DNA from 4 places in the Rossellomorea sp. ABR4_012 genome. Region 4 is predicted to be linked to each of the others. Evidence: riboswitches for the same ligand, from Rfam matches in the RefSeq annotation. Region 4 holds a riboswitch; each other region holds the start of a gene.
The links. Region 4 has a riboswitch for S-adenosylmethionine ahead of ACXAFV_RS00625 (Na+/H+ antiporter NhaC family protein). Riboswitches for the same ligand answer to the same signal wherever they lie in the genome.

Region 1 (3,618 bases), on a different contig from region 4:
TGTAATGTTCAGTAATGGATTTGAAGGGGTTTCAATGTAAATCACTTTTGTATTTGGTCTGATCGAACGGGCCACCTCATGAAGATCCCTCATGTCCACAAAAGAATACTGAATACCAAATCGGTTCAATACCTCTGTGATTAATCGATAGGTGCCCCCATACACTTCTTCCGAAATGAGAACATGTTCCCCCTGGGAAAGCAACAGGAAACTCGTAGAAATGGCTGCCATGCCTGAAGAAAACGCAAATCCTTTTACACCGCCTTCAAGTTCTGCAATCGTGTCTTCCAATGCTTCCCTGGTTGGGTTTCCAGACCGGCTGTAATCATATGATCCAAACCGGTCAAAATCACTCTGATGAAAAGTGGTGGCGTGATAGAGGGGGGTAGAAACCGCTCCAGTTTGTGCATCGTATCCGTGAGAATGAAGCAGGGAAGTTTGCTGTGAGTATGTTTTTTTACTCATCTATAAGCACCTCTCCTTTTAATTGATTGAAAACATTCTCCAAATCTGAAATGATATCTTCCACATTTTCAATACCGACCGAAAATCGCAAAAGACGATTACATATGCCGAGTTTATTCCTTTCACATTCAGGAATATCTGCATGAGTCTGGGTTGCAGGATACGTAATAAAACTCTCAACACCGCCAAGACTTTCAGCAAACGTAATGACCTCTAAATTCTCAAGAAAAGTTCCGACCCATTCCTCCTTTGAAATCCGAAAAGACAGCATCCCGCCTCTGCCGGTATAAAGGACATCAGTAACGCAATCATGATTCGTCAGATACTCTGCAATTTCAATTGCATTTTTTTCGTGCTGGGCCATACGTATGCTAAGTGTTTTCATGCCGCGGAGTAACAGCCAGCAATCAAAAGGTGAAAGTACGGCACCGATCGAATTCTGAATGGTATAGAGCCTCTCTCCCAATACTTCGTTACTGACGATGACCACTCCGGCGAGCACGTCATTGTGACCGCCTAAATATTTTGTAGCACTGTGAACGACTATATCAGCACCTTCTGCAATTGGCTTTTGCAGGATTGGTGTGTAAAAAGTGTTATCAACGATCATCCATAACTCGTTATCCTTAGCGATGGAGGAGACTGTTGAAATACTGGTTTCATTCATTAATGGATTGGTTGGCGTTTCAAGGAATATCGCTCTGGTATTTTCATTTATCTTTTCTACAATGCGACTTTCTTCATGAGTATTCACGAAATGAAACCTGATACCGTATTGATTTTCATACTGCGAGAATAATCGATAGCTGCCTCCATATAAATCCTGTGAAACTATCAATTCGTCTCCCGAAGAGAATAAACTAAGAACTGCTTGAATAGCTGCCATTCCTGAACTGAAGGCAAAAGCTCTTTTTCCCTCTTCTAACAGAGCGAGTGTCTCTTCTAAAATGGACCTTGTTGGATTTCCAGTCCGCGAATAATCAAATCCCGTCGATTGACCGATGCCCTTGTGCTGATAAGCTGTTGACAAGTGAATGGCAGGGCTTATGGCTCCTGTCCCCACATCCGTACGATTTCCTGATTGAACGAGAATTGTATCGATATGTTTTTTCAATTTTGTCTCTCCTCTTCTTTTTATTACACGAAAAGGGTATAAAAGAAAAAACCTTCTTATTGAAATAAGAAGGTTTCATCGATCATTCTCCCTCTTATCGTCCAAGTTGAATTCAACTTGCTGGAATTAGCACCATGCCAAGGCTGGTTGCTGAGGTGTCATAGGGCCAGTCCCTCTACCTCTCTTGATAAGAATCTATTTGGTTATATAGAAATCATTGATCACTTTACTAAAATAACTTTCCCATAACTTACATCATACTTTATTAAATGTCAATGAAAATTATGAATACTTTTAAAAATACATTAACTTTTCTATTGGGTTATCGTATGCCGATTTTTATTTTCACTTCTTCCAAAAACGGTCTGGTTTTCTTTCTTGCTTTTTCCGCCCCTGCCATTAAAATTTCATTCAGTTTGGCAGGGGATGCCATTAGTTCATTATACAGTTCACGCGGCTCTTCCAACCGGGAATTCATGGCTTCAAAAAGCTCTTTCTTCGCTTCGCCCCATCCGATCCCGGCTAGGAAACGATTTCTCATTTCTTCTGTTTGAACTTCTGTTGCAAACTCTTTATATAACGAAAAAATGATGGATTCATTCGGATCTTTCGGTGCCTCAGGCGGGGTGGAGTCCGTCTTGATCTTATTGATCAACTTTTGCAGCTTTTTCGGCTCCTCGAATAACGGAATGGTATTGTTATAGCTTTTACTCATCTTGCGTCCATCCAACCCAGGAAGCACGGAGGTTTTTTTTTCAATGGCATATTGAGGCATCGTGAATGTTTCGCCATAAGTATGATTGAAACTTTCAGCGATATCCCTTGCGATTTCAACATGCTGTATTTGATCCTTTCCGACAGGGACAATCTCGGTTTTGAAAAGAAGAATATCCGCAGCCATCAAAATCGGATACGTATATAACCCCATATTTACGCCTGTGTCCGCTTCTCTTCCTGTGTGGCCATTTTCCTCGACAATGGATTTATAGGCATGAGCCCGGTTCATCAATCCTTTGGGAGAAAAACATGCTAAAATCCAGCTTAATTCAAAAATCTCTGGAACATCTGATTGCCTGTAGAAGATTGCTTTTTCCGAATCGAGCCCCAACGCTAACCATGTTGCTGCAATTCCCCGGCTGAGCTGGTTCATTTCTTCATTGTCGTGTATTTTCGTAAGTCCATGATAATCCGCTACAAAATAAGCAGGCTGATAGGTTTCGTTTCCAGCCAGTTCAAGTGCTGGTTTTATCGCACCGATATAATTCCCCAGGTGCACCCTGCCTGTGGGTTTGATCCCTGTTAATACTTGCTTTTTCATCACTTTCATTCCTCCCATTTTCTTTAAACACAAAAAGGGCTTCCAGTCCAAAAAAGGACGGGAAACCCGTGGTGCCACCTTCATTCGTTCACAGCCGTGAACGCACTTAGCTGTACAGAGGATCCTTCCTCGATACATTGTCCCTTGTATCGGTGAGACTTTCCGCCAAAACCTACTTTCACTTTCAGTCTGGATGCTCAGAAGCCCATTCAACTATTTTCACACACTGATTCTCACCGGCCATCAGCTCTCTGAGGTGTTTCAACAGCTTACTTTTCTTCATCATTGCACATGTTATTTGTTTGTTTCCAATATTTTATAGCAGAAGAAAAATTTGGTCAATGTATTTTTAGATTTCTTTTGAAGTTATAGGGAGAAATAATTTAACTCCTCTTTTGTTAAAAGGAAGGAATTTCATATCTCCGACTAAGTGACTGACATATCCTAGCATACATGCTTCAAAAATACCTTCAATCATCAGCGAAGATTCGAAGTATTTTGCTATGAATCCGAAAAAAATCAATCCAAGCAGGGAATGGGTATAACTCCGATGTGAAACGATTGAAGCGATTACTATGTAAATTCCGAGCAGCCATAACCATATTTCATTAAGATGCCAGCCAGCTGCAATCACCCCGATTCCTGTAAAGGTCAGCATCCTTCTCTGGGTAATCACCGTTGAAAGCAGTAAGATACCGATGCCGTACCCCATACCTATCCA
Region 2 (3,618 bases), 730 kb from region 4:
ATTATCGTGCCGGATATCCTGGCCAATGCCGGTGGTGTCATCGTGTCCTATTTCGAATGGCTTCAAGGACGTGAAACCCAATTCTACTCAGAAGACGAGGTGTTCAGGCTACTATATGAAAAAATGCAGGTAACGCTCGATACGGTCCTCCCGCAATTCTTCGGAGACCCATTTCCGCTCCGCCAAAACTGCTACATCCATTCCGTGACCAAACTGTCGACCATCCTGTACAGACAAGGGAAACTTTACTGAATTAACGCATCGAGGGACGGGCCTTTAGCGAGCTAAAGGCCCGTCCCTCTTCAATGTGTTTATACGAATTTCTTGTGGGTAAAGGATTTGTAGAAAGACATTAATAACTTTGAAAGGAGAGATTTCAGCATGGCAGAACGACATGCGAAGAAGCTTCCCTACAAAGGGATTAATACGGAAAGGAACAATGGATTAACGGATACGCAAGAGGTACTTTGGGCGAAAGAATTTAAGCGGGCGACGAAAGCTGGGTATCCGGATGAAGTGAAAAGTCATCGTGAATAGTGGAAATGATTGAAGAACCTCTGTGAACCGTATTTTATATGCGGTTTGCGGGGGTTTTTTGTTTGACTGCATTTTAGGCTTCATTCAAAAAGTGAAATTGAGCTAGCGATCAAAGGAAAAATCCCGGGTGCCAGATCCCTGGTGCCAGGCACAATCAGGCAATTTTGTTCCTGGCACAAAACGCCTTGATTGTACCAGGAACAACCACCACTTATTGTTCCTGGCACAACTCTTCTCCAAGTTCCCGCCTTCTGGAACCCAAAAAACATCAAATCAATATAATCCAAACCAAGGGTGTCCTTTTCCTCCCCCAATCCCTATATAAAAGGTGAAAGGAGGTGAGGCACAATGGCAACAGCGGATTTGAAAGGAACGAAGCTGAGATTTGCATTCAACGACGGGATGGATGAGAAAGGCAACCCGAAGTATAAGTACAAGTCGTACAGCTACATCAAAGGTTCAGCAACTGCAGATGAGATGCACAGTGCAGCTCAGTCGCTAGCAGGTCTTTCGGAGAAAAACTTATTCAACGTAGAAAAGATTCAAAACTTTGATATCAACGCATAATGATCACTGAAATTTTGATAGGAAGGAGGGGATTTCAAAATGGCAAAGGTACTTGAACTTCAATTTAAAACAGAAACAGGAAAGTCTGCGAAAATCAGCGTCAACGATCCGATCGACCCGATCGATACCATCCAGGTGAAAGCAGCTATGGACAACCTGATCGCAACCGGCGTATTCGGCAGCTCAGGCGGCGCTCTAGTAAGCGTAGATGGAGCACGAGTGGTTGAGCGTAATGTAACGGACTATGAAGTTTTATAATAAATGAATGAAGCCACCTCGAAATCCTATATCGAGGTGGGTTTTTCAAATTAAATAAACGATTGTTTAAACCACCAAAAGCTCAACGCAGCAAGGTTTTGAAGTGTTAATCAAACGTTTGTTTAAAAATAGAGGAATGCCTCAAAAGGGAGTTGAGGGAGGCTCACGGGTCACCCGCGGAAAGCGAAGTCTTCCACGGAAATCAAAAGCGGTGTTCAAAAGAGTAAACTACAAAAAACTTTTCCCCGTCCCTTAAACAAAGATAACGCTTACATATATAATCCGTTCAAATCCCTTATTGACTTTCCATATCAAACCATATAATATCTCCTATAAGATTAAAAACTCCGAAAATTAAATACTTTCAAATTATCAAGAGCGACTGAGGGATCAGGCCCTATGACGTCCGGCAACCTCCAATAAGGAACGGTGCCAATTCCTGCAGGATGGATTTCATTCTGAAAGATAAGTCGATGATACAAGAGCGATGCTTCTTTCAGTAATTGAAAGAGGCATTTTTTATTTGTTCAAAACATACTCACGTACTACTCTTGCCGAGACACGGCAATCAATGCAAAAGAAAAGGGGTGTTAAAGATGATCCAAATCAACAACCTTGTAAAAGAATACAAGACAAAAAAGCAAACAGTAATTGGTGTGGATAACGTCTCCGTCACCATACACAAAGGAGAAATCTTCGGCATCGTCGGTTACAGCGGGGCAGGGAAAAGCTCGCTCATCAGGTGCCTTAACTTACTGGAAAAGCCGACTTCGGGGGAAATCATCATCGATGGCCAGGACTTAATGAAGCTGTCTTCTAAAGAGCTGCGCTTCGCTCGCCAGAAAATCAGCATGATTTTTCAGCACTTTCACCTCATCAAAGCGAAGACGGTATATGAGAATCTTGCTTTTGCCTTAAAAGCAGCCAAGGTGCCAAATGCAAATATCAAGCCGCGGGTGACGGAACTTTTAGAAATGGTCGGGTTAAGCGATAAAGCCTATGCTTATCCAGCGCAGCTGAGCGGGGGACAGAAACAGAGGGTCGGAATCGCAAGGGCGCTCGCAAACAATCCATCTGTCCTGCTATGCGATGAAGCGACATCTGCTCTGGACCCCAGCACAACAAAGTCCATCCTCAAACTTTTAAAAGATATCAACAAACAGCTTGGACTGACTATCGTCCTTATCACGCACGAAATGGAAGTGGTAAAAGAAATCTGTGACAGGATGGCCGTCATGCAGGACGGGAGAATCGTGGAAGAAGGCGCGGTTTACGACCTCTTCGCCAACCCGAGACAGCCGCTTACCAAGCAGTTCATCGAAAACATACTGCAGTTCGAATTGCCTCCTCATTTACTGAAGAGCCGAACGGGCAAGCTGATCAAAATCCAGTTCAAGGGTTCGATTGCAGAGGAGAGTGTCGTGTCCGAAGTGTTCCAGAAATACAAGGTTCGCGGCAATATCCTGCACGGAAAAATCGAGTATATCCAGGAAACTCCCCTCGGGATTTTCATCATGGAACTGATCGGGGACGAGACTGAAACACAGGCAGCCATCCGCTACATAACTGCCAAAACACAAAGCCTGGAGGTGCTGGACCGTGCTGCCTGATTCATTGATTGCGATTTTACCAGAGTTGAATAAAGCTTTTCTTGAAACGGTGTATATGGTCGGAATTTCGTTGGCAATCGCGATATTGCTCGGCCTGCCGTTAGGGGTCCTGCTTTTTGTGACAGATAAGGGGTTGTTCCTGCAAAACGGATTCATCAAGAAAATCGTCGGCTTTGTCGTCAACATGGTCCGTTCGATTCCGTTCATCATTTTATTAGTGGCACTCTTGCCTCTTACAAAAATATTGACGGGAACGACGATCGGGCCGACCGCCGCATCCGTGTCGCTGTCTGTAGCGGGGGTTCCGTTTTTTGCAAGAATGGTGGAGACAGCCCTTCGTGAGATTGATAAGGGAGTGATCGAAGCCTCGGTATCGGTTGGGGCGAGTCCGTGGATGATCATCAAGGACGTCCTGCTGCCGGAAGCAAAGCCTGCAGTCATTCAGGCCATCACGATTACAACGATCAGCCTGGTCGCCTATTCCGCCATGGCGGGAATTGTTGGCGGAGGTGGTGTCGGTGACCTGGCAATCCGTTTCGGCTACTACCGCTATGACAATACCGTGATGATCACCACGGTCGTCGTCTTGATCTGCCTGGTGCAGCTCATCCAATATACGGGGGATATTTTTTCAAGATTAGTAGAT
Region 3 (3,618 bases), 1.2 Mb from region 4:
TAAATTACGGGATGGGGACATACGCGATGCAATTCCTTCAGCTTCCTTATGAGGTTGCCACTGTGAATGGTGCCTGTTTGTTCATTTGGATGTGATCGGTTGGTTTGGGAGTGGATTGATTTTGGATATAACTGAGAATCGCTACTTTATGCTGGATTGATTTTAGATTTAGCTAAGCTTCTCTTGTAAGCGCCTGGCTCGATTCGAGGGTTTTGAGCCAGGCTCAACTTTTCCGCAAAGATATCTGCCGTTTTACCGTTTTATCTGCCAAAATTCCGATATATCTGCCATTCTTCAAAATACGACAAATTCTGCGCAACTACCACTACCACTACAACTACAACAACTAATCCCTCTCCTCCACCCCAGCCATCAAAAAAACCAACACCCCTGAAAGAGTGTTGGTTTTCTCATACCTGTTTTTACTTAAGAGCTTCAGCTTTCAATACATCAGCTTTGTTAGTACGCTCCCAAGGAAGATCAAGATCGTTGCGGCCGAAGTGTCCGTAAGCAGCAGTCTGCTTGTAGATCGGACGGCGAAGGTCCAGCATCTTGATGATTCCTGCAGGGCGAAGGTCAAAGTTATCGCGTACAACATCAACCAATACATCCTCAGAAACTTTACCTGTTCCGAATGTATCAACTGAGATGGATACAGGCTGTGCTACACCGATCGCATACGCTAATTGAACTTCACATTTTTCAGCAAGACCGGCAGCCACGATGTTTTTCGCTACATAGCGGGCTGCATATGCTGCAGAGCGGTCAACTTTCGTCGCATCCTTACCGGAGAATGCACCGCCGCCGTGACGTGCATAACCGCCGTATGTGTCAACGATGATCTTACGGCCTGTTAGACCAGCATCCCCTTGAGGTCCGCCGATTACGAAGCGGCCAGTAGGGTTGATGAAGTATTTTGTCTTTTCGTCGATCAGTTCTTTCGGAACAACCGGATCGATGACATACTCCTTCAGATTACGCTGGATCTGCTCAAGTGAAACTTCAGGGTGGTGCTGCGTAGAGATGACAATCGTATCGATGCGAACAGGCTTATCATTCTCATCATATTCAACCGTTACCTGAGTTTTACCGTCCGGGCGAAGGTAAGGAAGAATTTCTTCTTTACGGACTTCCGTTAGCTGACGGGATAGTTTATGAGCAAGTGAAATCGGAAGAGGCATAAGCTCTTTCGTTTCGTTGCAGGCAAATCCGAACATCAGCCCCTGGTCACCAGCACCGATAGCTTCGATTTCTTCATCAGACATTTGTCCTTCACGTGCTTCAAGCGCTTGGTCTACACCTTGAGCGATATCAGCAGATTGCTCATCGATGGATGTCAGAACTGCACAAGTTTCAGCATCGAATCCGTATTTCGCACGTGTATATCCGATTCCACGGATCGTTTCACGGACGATTTTAGGGATGTCTACATACGTATTTGTTGTGATTTCACCTGCAACAAGCACAAGACCTGTTGTCACAGATGTTTCACATGCTACGCGGGCATTCGGGTCATTCGTTAAAATGGCATCAAGAATTGAATCAGAAATTTGGTCACAAATTTTATCTGGATGTCCTTCCGTTACGGACTCAGATGTAAACAGACGACGTTTTGTTGACATTAAGGTTCCTCCTTAAGCATATTTGCCGATTTTCACCGACAAAACATTTAAACAGATACGGTACTCATTTCCCTAAGTAGTATGAAGTAAACATGGTTTTTTTATAAGGCATAAGAGAACGTCCTTATATAAAAACATGAGTTTTATCACTAATGCTCCACTATAAAATAGAAAAAACCCTTCCTCGGGAAAAAGTACAAAGAGGAAAGGTTTCACATTATAGCCGCGCCTTTTCTCTCTTATCGTTCAAGGTTGTCCACCTTGCCTCAGTTTAGCACCTTCGCTTAATGGGATCCTTCCTTTTAAAAGAAGGACCAACTATCTATTTAGCAGGTTGCTGGGTTTCATAGGGTCTGCTCCCTCCACCAGCTCAGGATAAGAGTATCCGTTCAAGGTACAATAATAACGTTAACACCAAAGAGTGTCAAATATTTTTTAGTATGTAAAGATTAACAGCAGGTATCTCTATTTACCGCTATTGACAGTACTTTGGCTGACATCCGGATAGGCAGCTGACATTTATATAAGAAGAAACATGGAAACGTGGGTATATGAATGAGGAATTTCCTAAGGACAAGCATAAACTGCTTAGATAGGGGAAAATAAGTTGCATTTTTAAAGGAAAATGTTACAAGTTTAAGTCACATTATAAAAAAGCACTAAATAGTATAGACTAATAAATTAATTGTGTTATACTATTTTTGAAAAGAACAACAAAGTGGTATTTAAATTTATATAAAGGAAGGGTTCTAATGAATTCAGTGAGCATGTCTAGTGAGTTAACAGAATTACTTAGCGGTCAAAATATCAAAAATCAACTGTCTGTTTCACAATTAGTGGAAAGAGTTCTTCATAGAAATGAAGGCGTTTTAACTTCTTCAGGTGCAGTCAGAGCTGAAACTGGCAAATATACAGGGCGCTCTCCTAAAGATAAATTTATTGTAGAGGAGCCTACTACAAAAGATAAAATTGATTGGGGAGCTGTTAATCAGCCAATCTCCGCTGAATCATTCGATAAATTATACCATAAAGTCCTTGCATACTTAAAAGAAAAAGAAGAAGTATTTGTCTTCAACGGATTTGCAGGTGCAGATCCAAAACATAGACTTCCGATCCAGGTAATCAATGAATTTGCGTGGCATAATCTATTTGCACACCAGCTGTTCATTCGCCCGGGTGCGGAAGAGTTAATCTCTCACAAATCCGAATTTACGATCGTATCAGCTCCAAACTTTAAAGCAGACCCTGCTGTGGATGGTACAAATTCTGAAACATTCATCATTGTTTCTTTTGAAAAACGCATCGTCTTGATCGGTGGAACGGAATATGCAGGAGAAATGAAGAAATCGATCTTCTCCGTCATGAATTACATGCTTCCTGAAGCAGATATCCTTTCCATGCACTGTTCAGCAAATGTAGGGCGCGAAGGCGACGTTGCACTATTCTTCGGTCTATCCGGAACAGGCAAAACGACATTATCAGCAGATCCGAACCGCCGTCTGATCGGGGACGACGAACATGGCTGGTCACCAAATGGCGTTTTCAACATCGAAGGCGGCTGCTACGCGAAATGTATCGGACTGACTCGTGAAAAAGAGCCTCAAATCTTTGATGCAATCCGCTTTGGATCCGTGTTGGAAAACGTTGTTCTTGATGAAGATTCACGCATTCCAGATTACGAGGATAACAGTTTAACAGAAAACACGCGTGCCGCTTATCCGCTTCAAGCAATGGAAAACATCGTGGAGCCTAGTGTTGCCGGCCACCCTAATACAATTGTATTCCTGACTGCTGATGCGTTCGGCGTCCTGCCTCCAATCAGCAAACTGACGAAAGAGCAGGCAATGTATCATTTCTTAAGCGGTTATACGTCCAAATTAGCAGGAACAGAGCGCGGCATCACTTCACCGCAGGCAACATTCTCTACTTGCTTTGGTTCTCCATTCCTTCCGCTTGCTGCCACTCGTTACGCAGAAATGCTTGGGAAGAAAATTGA
Region 4 (3,618 bases):
AGTCCGATTGCAAGGCCCTGCATGACAGCAGAACTGTAAACGAGCAAGAGGCTTGGTTCCGTAAAGTAGAACAGCCAGCGGAGCATGGAAGCCGCCCCTGCCAAAGCCGCTACGGTCAACAAACCGAACCGGTCAATCCAATTACCTGCAACCCTCATAAATGGTACTTCAGACAGTACCGCAATCAAGAAAGCGAGTCCGATTCCCGCATATGTACCGCCTGAATCTTCTACAAATAAACCAAAGTACGTATTATTAGCCAGATTCGGACCGAACACCATGAAAGTGACGGCCAAGAAAATCAAAAACTTTTTAAGAGTAAATAATTCCTTCATTCCCGCTTTCAAATCCAGTTTGGCAGAGGCGCGTTCCTTAGGAAAACGGAAAGCCAGCACAGCCGACATGACCAGGCAAACGAAGAATGCGTAGAAAATGATGGTCGGGCCGATAAAACCTTCTGACAGTTTTCCCATCACATACACGGCAACACCGAAGCCCAATGATCCAAATAATCGTATATTTCCATAATTATATCGCACTTTACTTGTGTACTTCAGACTGATACTGTCTGAAACGGGTATGATCGCGCTCTGGAAAACAGCAACCAGAATCGCGATCAGAAGGAGTCCGTAGTAAAGGTCGGTCACTACATACCCAAGGGCAAACATCCCGGCAACCAATGAAGTAAAGGCCAGCACCTGTGTCGGACGATTCGTCGTATCACTCACCATTCCCCAGATAGGCTGAAAGAATATCATCATAATGGGGCCGATCGACATGATGGTCCCGATCTGGTATCCATTCAATCCAACACTTTCACTTAAATACACACTTAAAAGCGGGTATAGACTGCCCACACCAAAAAACGTCAAAAAATAAAAGCCTTGCAAGGTAAAGACTTGATTGCGTATCGTTCTTTCCACTTCCGTATCCTCCAGATGTTTTTTATCCATATAATACTAGCCCTATTTTAGAAGATTGTAAATAAAGCCGTTCCTTTTTATGGATAAACCATAGCCTATATAAAAATGATTCAACAGCCGATAAACCCTATTGCTTTCAAGCTCTATGGAACTAAATCACGATGGCTGGAAATTTTTTTTGAACGAATAGTACAGAACACAAACAAATTTCCGTTTGACTTTTCCTCTTAAACGCCTTAAAGTATGTAAGTATAATTTTAAATGAATATGACGTATTCTTCTTATCCAGAGAGACGGAGGGACTGGCCCTACGATGTCTCGGCAGCGGACTCCTTACGAGTGCTGTGCCACATCCAGCAAGCATATTGCTTGAAAGATAAGAAGAGTGTTTCTTTTATTGGGAACCTCTTCTTATCGGGAAGAGGTTTTTATTTTTATCCAGCAAGGTACTAATCATATCGTGGTTATTACCATCGCAATCCATTCTAGTCAATTGTCAAAGGAGTTGTTCAAATGTTTAACGAAAAAGGAAATCTTCTGGCATTACTGCCATTACTCATATTTGTTTCACTCTTCCTCGGTGCGGGGATCATTTCAGGAGATTTTTACGCATTCCCAGTATTAGTTTCCATTATAATCGCAGCTGTAGTGGCGTTGTTCATGAACCGAAAGGACTCCCTGAATAGTAAAGTGGAACGCTTTGCCAAAGGGGCCGGACACCCTGATATTATGATCATGGTCTTCATCTTCCTTTTAGCAGGAGCATTCTCGGGAGTCGCTGAAAAAATGGGCGCTGTTGATTCAACGGTGAATCTGGCTCTATCTGTACTTCCGGAAAACCTTCTGATCGTTGGATTATTTTTAATTGCAGCATTTGTTTCATTATCCATGGGTACTTCAATGGGTACGATCGCGGCACTTGCGCCGATCGGTGTAGGAATCAGTTCGGGTACGGACATCGCCATGCCTGTTGCGATGGCTACGGTCATCGGTGGTGCGATGTTTGGTGACAATCTCTCATTCATTTCTGATACAACGATTGCAGCCGTCCGTACGCAGAAAACGGAAATGAAAGATAAATTCAAAGTGAACTTCTTTATCGTTCTGCCAGCAGCTATTCTAACGATGGTGATCTTATACTTTATTACGGCAGGCAATCAGTCAACGGTTGATACCGAGGCCTTTAACTGGGTGAAAATCCTCCCTTATCTGGGAGTCATCATCGGCGCACTTGCAGGATTGAATGTGTTTGTCGTGCTATTCGGAGGGATCGTGCTCTCTGGAATCATCGGATTTGCCGATGGAAGCTTTACTCCTTCCAGCTATTTTGGAAGCATTGCCGATGGAATGACGGGAATGGCTGAAATTGTGATTTTGACCGTCCTTATCGGAGGTGTGGTTGAACTAATCCGTTATAATGGCGGAATACAGGCGCTGCTTTATCTTGCCACCCGCAAGATCCGCTCTCCACAAGGGGCACAACTGGCGACGGCCGGACTTGTAAGTTCAACAAACCTTTGTACGGCAAACAATACGATCTCTATCATCATTGCAGGTCCGCTTGCGAAAGAAATCGGTGAGAATTATGGAGTCGATTCTCGTAAGTCTGCAAGTATCCTGGATATATTCTCTTGCTCCGTACAAGGCTTGATCCCATATGGAGCACAAGCGTTATTAGTAGCAGAAACAGCAGGAATCTCGCCATTAAGTGTTATTCCATATGCTTTCTATCCGATCCTGACAGCAGTATGCGGGTTGGTTGCGATTCGATTTGCACTACCGAAGTTTACACGATCAAAAGCACCTAAGCCGAGCACTGCACGTTCATAATAAGTACAAAAGAGACAAACCCATTTATCGGGTTTGTCTCTTTTTTTTGTTTATTTTAATAATATCCATTGAATTTATAACAAGTCATTCACATGATATAGCTTACCAGTTTCAACATCCGATTCGGTCACAAGCTTTACGAGGACCTCAGCTACTGTATCCGTGTCCCTAAGCATTCCTTGTTCTTTGTAACGCTTAAAGTTTTCAACATCGGCGAATGCTTCTTCTGAAGAAGAACGGATGGTTCCCTGCATATCCGTATCCATTACCCCAGGGCTGAACGCAATCACTTTATGTGCACTGCCCTTTTTTGAAAGCTCAAGACTTACGGTTTCCGTCAGCATATTGATCCCGGCTTTCGTGGAACAATACGTGCTCCATCCATAAACAGGTCTGCTCCCGGCACCAGAACTCACATTGACCATGATTAGCCTGCTTTCTGAACCTTGGGAGGCTTTCAGCATTTCATTCGTAACAATCATAGGAGATAGCAAATTGACATTCACACTCTTTTCAAGATCCGTGTTCTCAACCTGCCCGGAAGGATTGATGGGTGTCACGACCCCGGCATTTTGAATCAAGAAGATCCGGTCAGCATCCGACTTAAATACTTGTTCTCCCGCCTTTTGTGCTGCGCTCTCTGTTTCTCCTGGATTGGAAAGATCGCATTGGATATACTCGTAGGAGACTCCTTCCCCAACACACATTTCCTTTAATGCGTCATTATCCGAACGGGAAATGTTAATAAGCGAAATCCCTTTCTTAATGAACAGCTTAGCGATTGACTCCCCCAACCCCCGGGTGGCGCCTGTAACAATGGCATAATCCATGTGATCCTCTCCTTTCTTATATGATTGATTATATA

Region 1: it holds a riboswitch for S-adenosylmethionine, as region 4 does, so the genes downstream of both, ACXAFV_RS17140 (methionine biosynthesis PLP-dependent protein) here and ACXAFV_RS00625 (Na+/H+ antiporter NhaC family protein) in region 4, are expected to answer to the same signal.
Region 2: it holds a riboswitch for S-adenosylmethionine, as region 4 does, so the genes downstream of both, ACXAFV_RS04205 (methionine ABC transporter ATP-binding protein) here and ACXAFV_RS00625 (Na+/H+ antiporter NhaC family protein) in region 4, are expected to answer to the same signal.
Region 3: it holds a riboswitch for S-adenosylmethionine, as region 4 does, so the genes downstream of both, metK (methionine adenosyltransferase) here and ACXAFV_RS00625 (Na+/H+ antiporter NhaC family protein) in region 4, are expected to answer to the same signal.

The regions. Positions count from the first base shown of each region.
Region 1 is NZ_JBSWVK010000004.1:211,841-215,458, forward strand. Features, by position in the region: gene metC (cystathionine beta-lyase) at 1-465, opposite strand, end outside; gene ACXAFV_RS17140 (methionine biosynthesis PLP-dependent protein) at 458-1,579, opposite strand; SAM riboswitch class I at 1,671-1,773, opposite strand; gene ACXAFV_RS17145 (tryptophan--tRNA ligase) at 1,902-2,897, opposite strand; T-box leader at 2,948-3,192, opposite strand; gene ACXAFV_RS17150 (metal-dependent hydrolase) at 3,247-3,618, opposite strand, start outside.
Region 2 is NZ_JBSWVK010000001.1:849,271-852,888, forward strand. Features, by position in the region: gene ACXAFV_RS04185 (Glu/Leu/Phe/Val family dehydrogenase) at 1-252, shown strand, start outside; gene ACXAFV_RS04190 (YfhE family protein) at 382-537, shown strand; gene ACXAFV_RS04195 (DUF1659 domain-containing protein) at 886-1,104, shown strand; gene ACXAFV_RS04200 (DUF2922 domain-containing protein) at 1,144-1,362, shown strand; SAM riboswitch class I at 1,729-1,834, shown strand; gene ACXAFV_RS04205 (methionine ABC transporter ATP-binding protein) at 1,959-2,972, shown strand; gene ACXAFV_RS04210 (methionine ABC transporter permease) at 2,962-3,618, shown strand, end outside.
Region 3 is NZ_JBSWVK010000001.1:1,316,098-1,319,715, reverse strand. Features, by position in the region: gene metK (methionine adenosyltransferase) at 423-1,622, opposite strand; SAM riboswitch class I at 1,859-2,004, opposite strand; gene pckA (phosphoenolpyruvate carboxykinase (ATP)) at 2,375-3,618, shown strand, end outside.
Region 4 is NZ_JBSWVK010000001.1:123,609-127,226, forward strand. Features, by position in the region: gene ACXAFV_RS00620 (MFS transporter) at 1-953, opposite strand, end outside; SAM riboswitch class I at 1,202-1,306, shown strand; gene ACXAFV_RS00625 (Na+/H+ antiporter NhaC family protein) at 1,437-2,753, shown strand; gene ACXAFV_RS00630 ((S)-benzoin forming benzil reductase) at 2,828-3,583, opposite strand.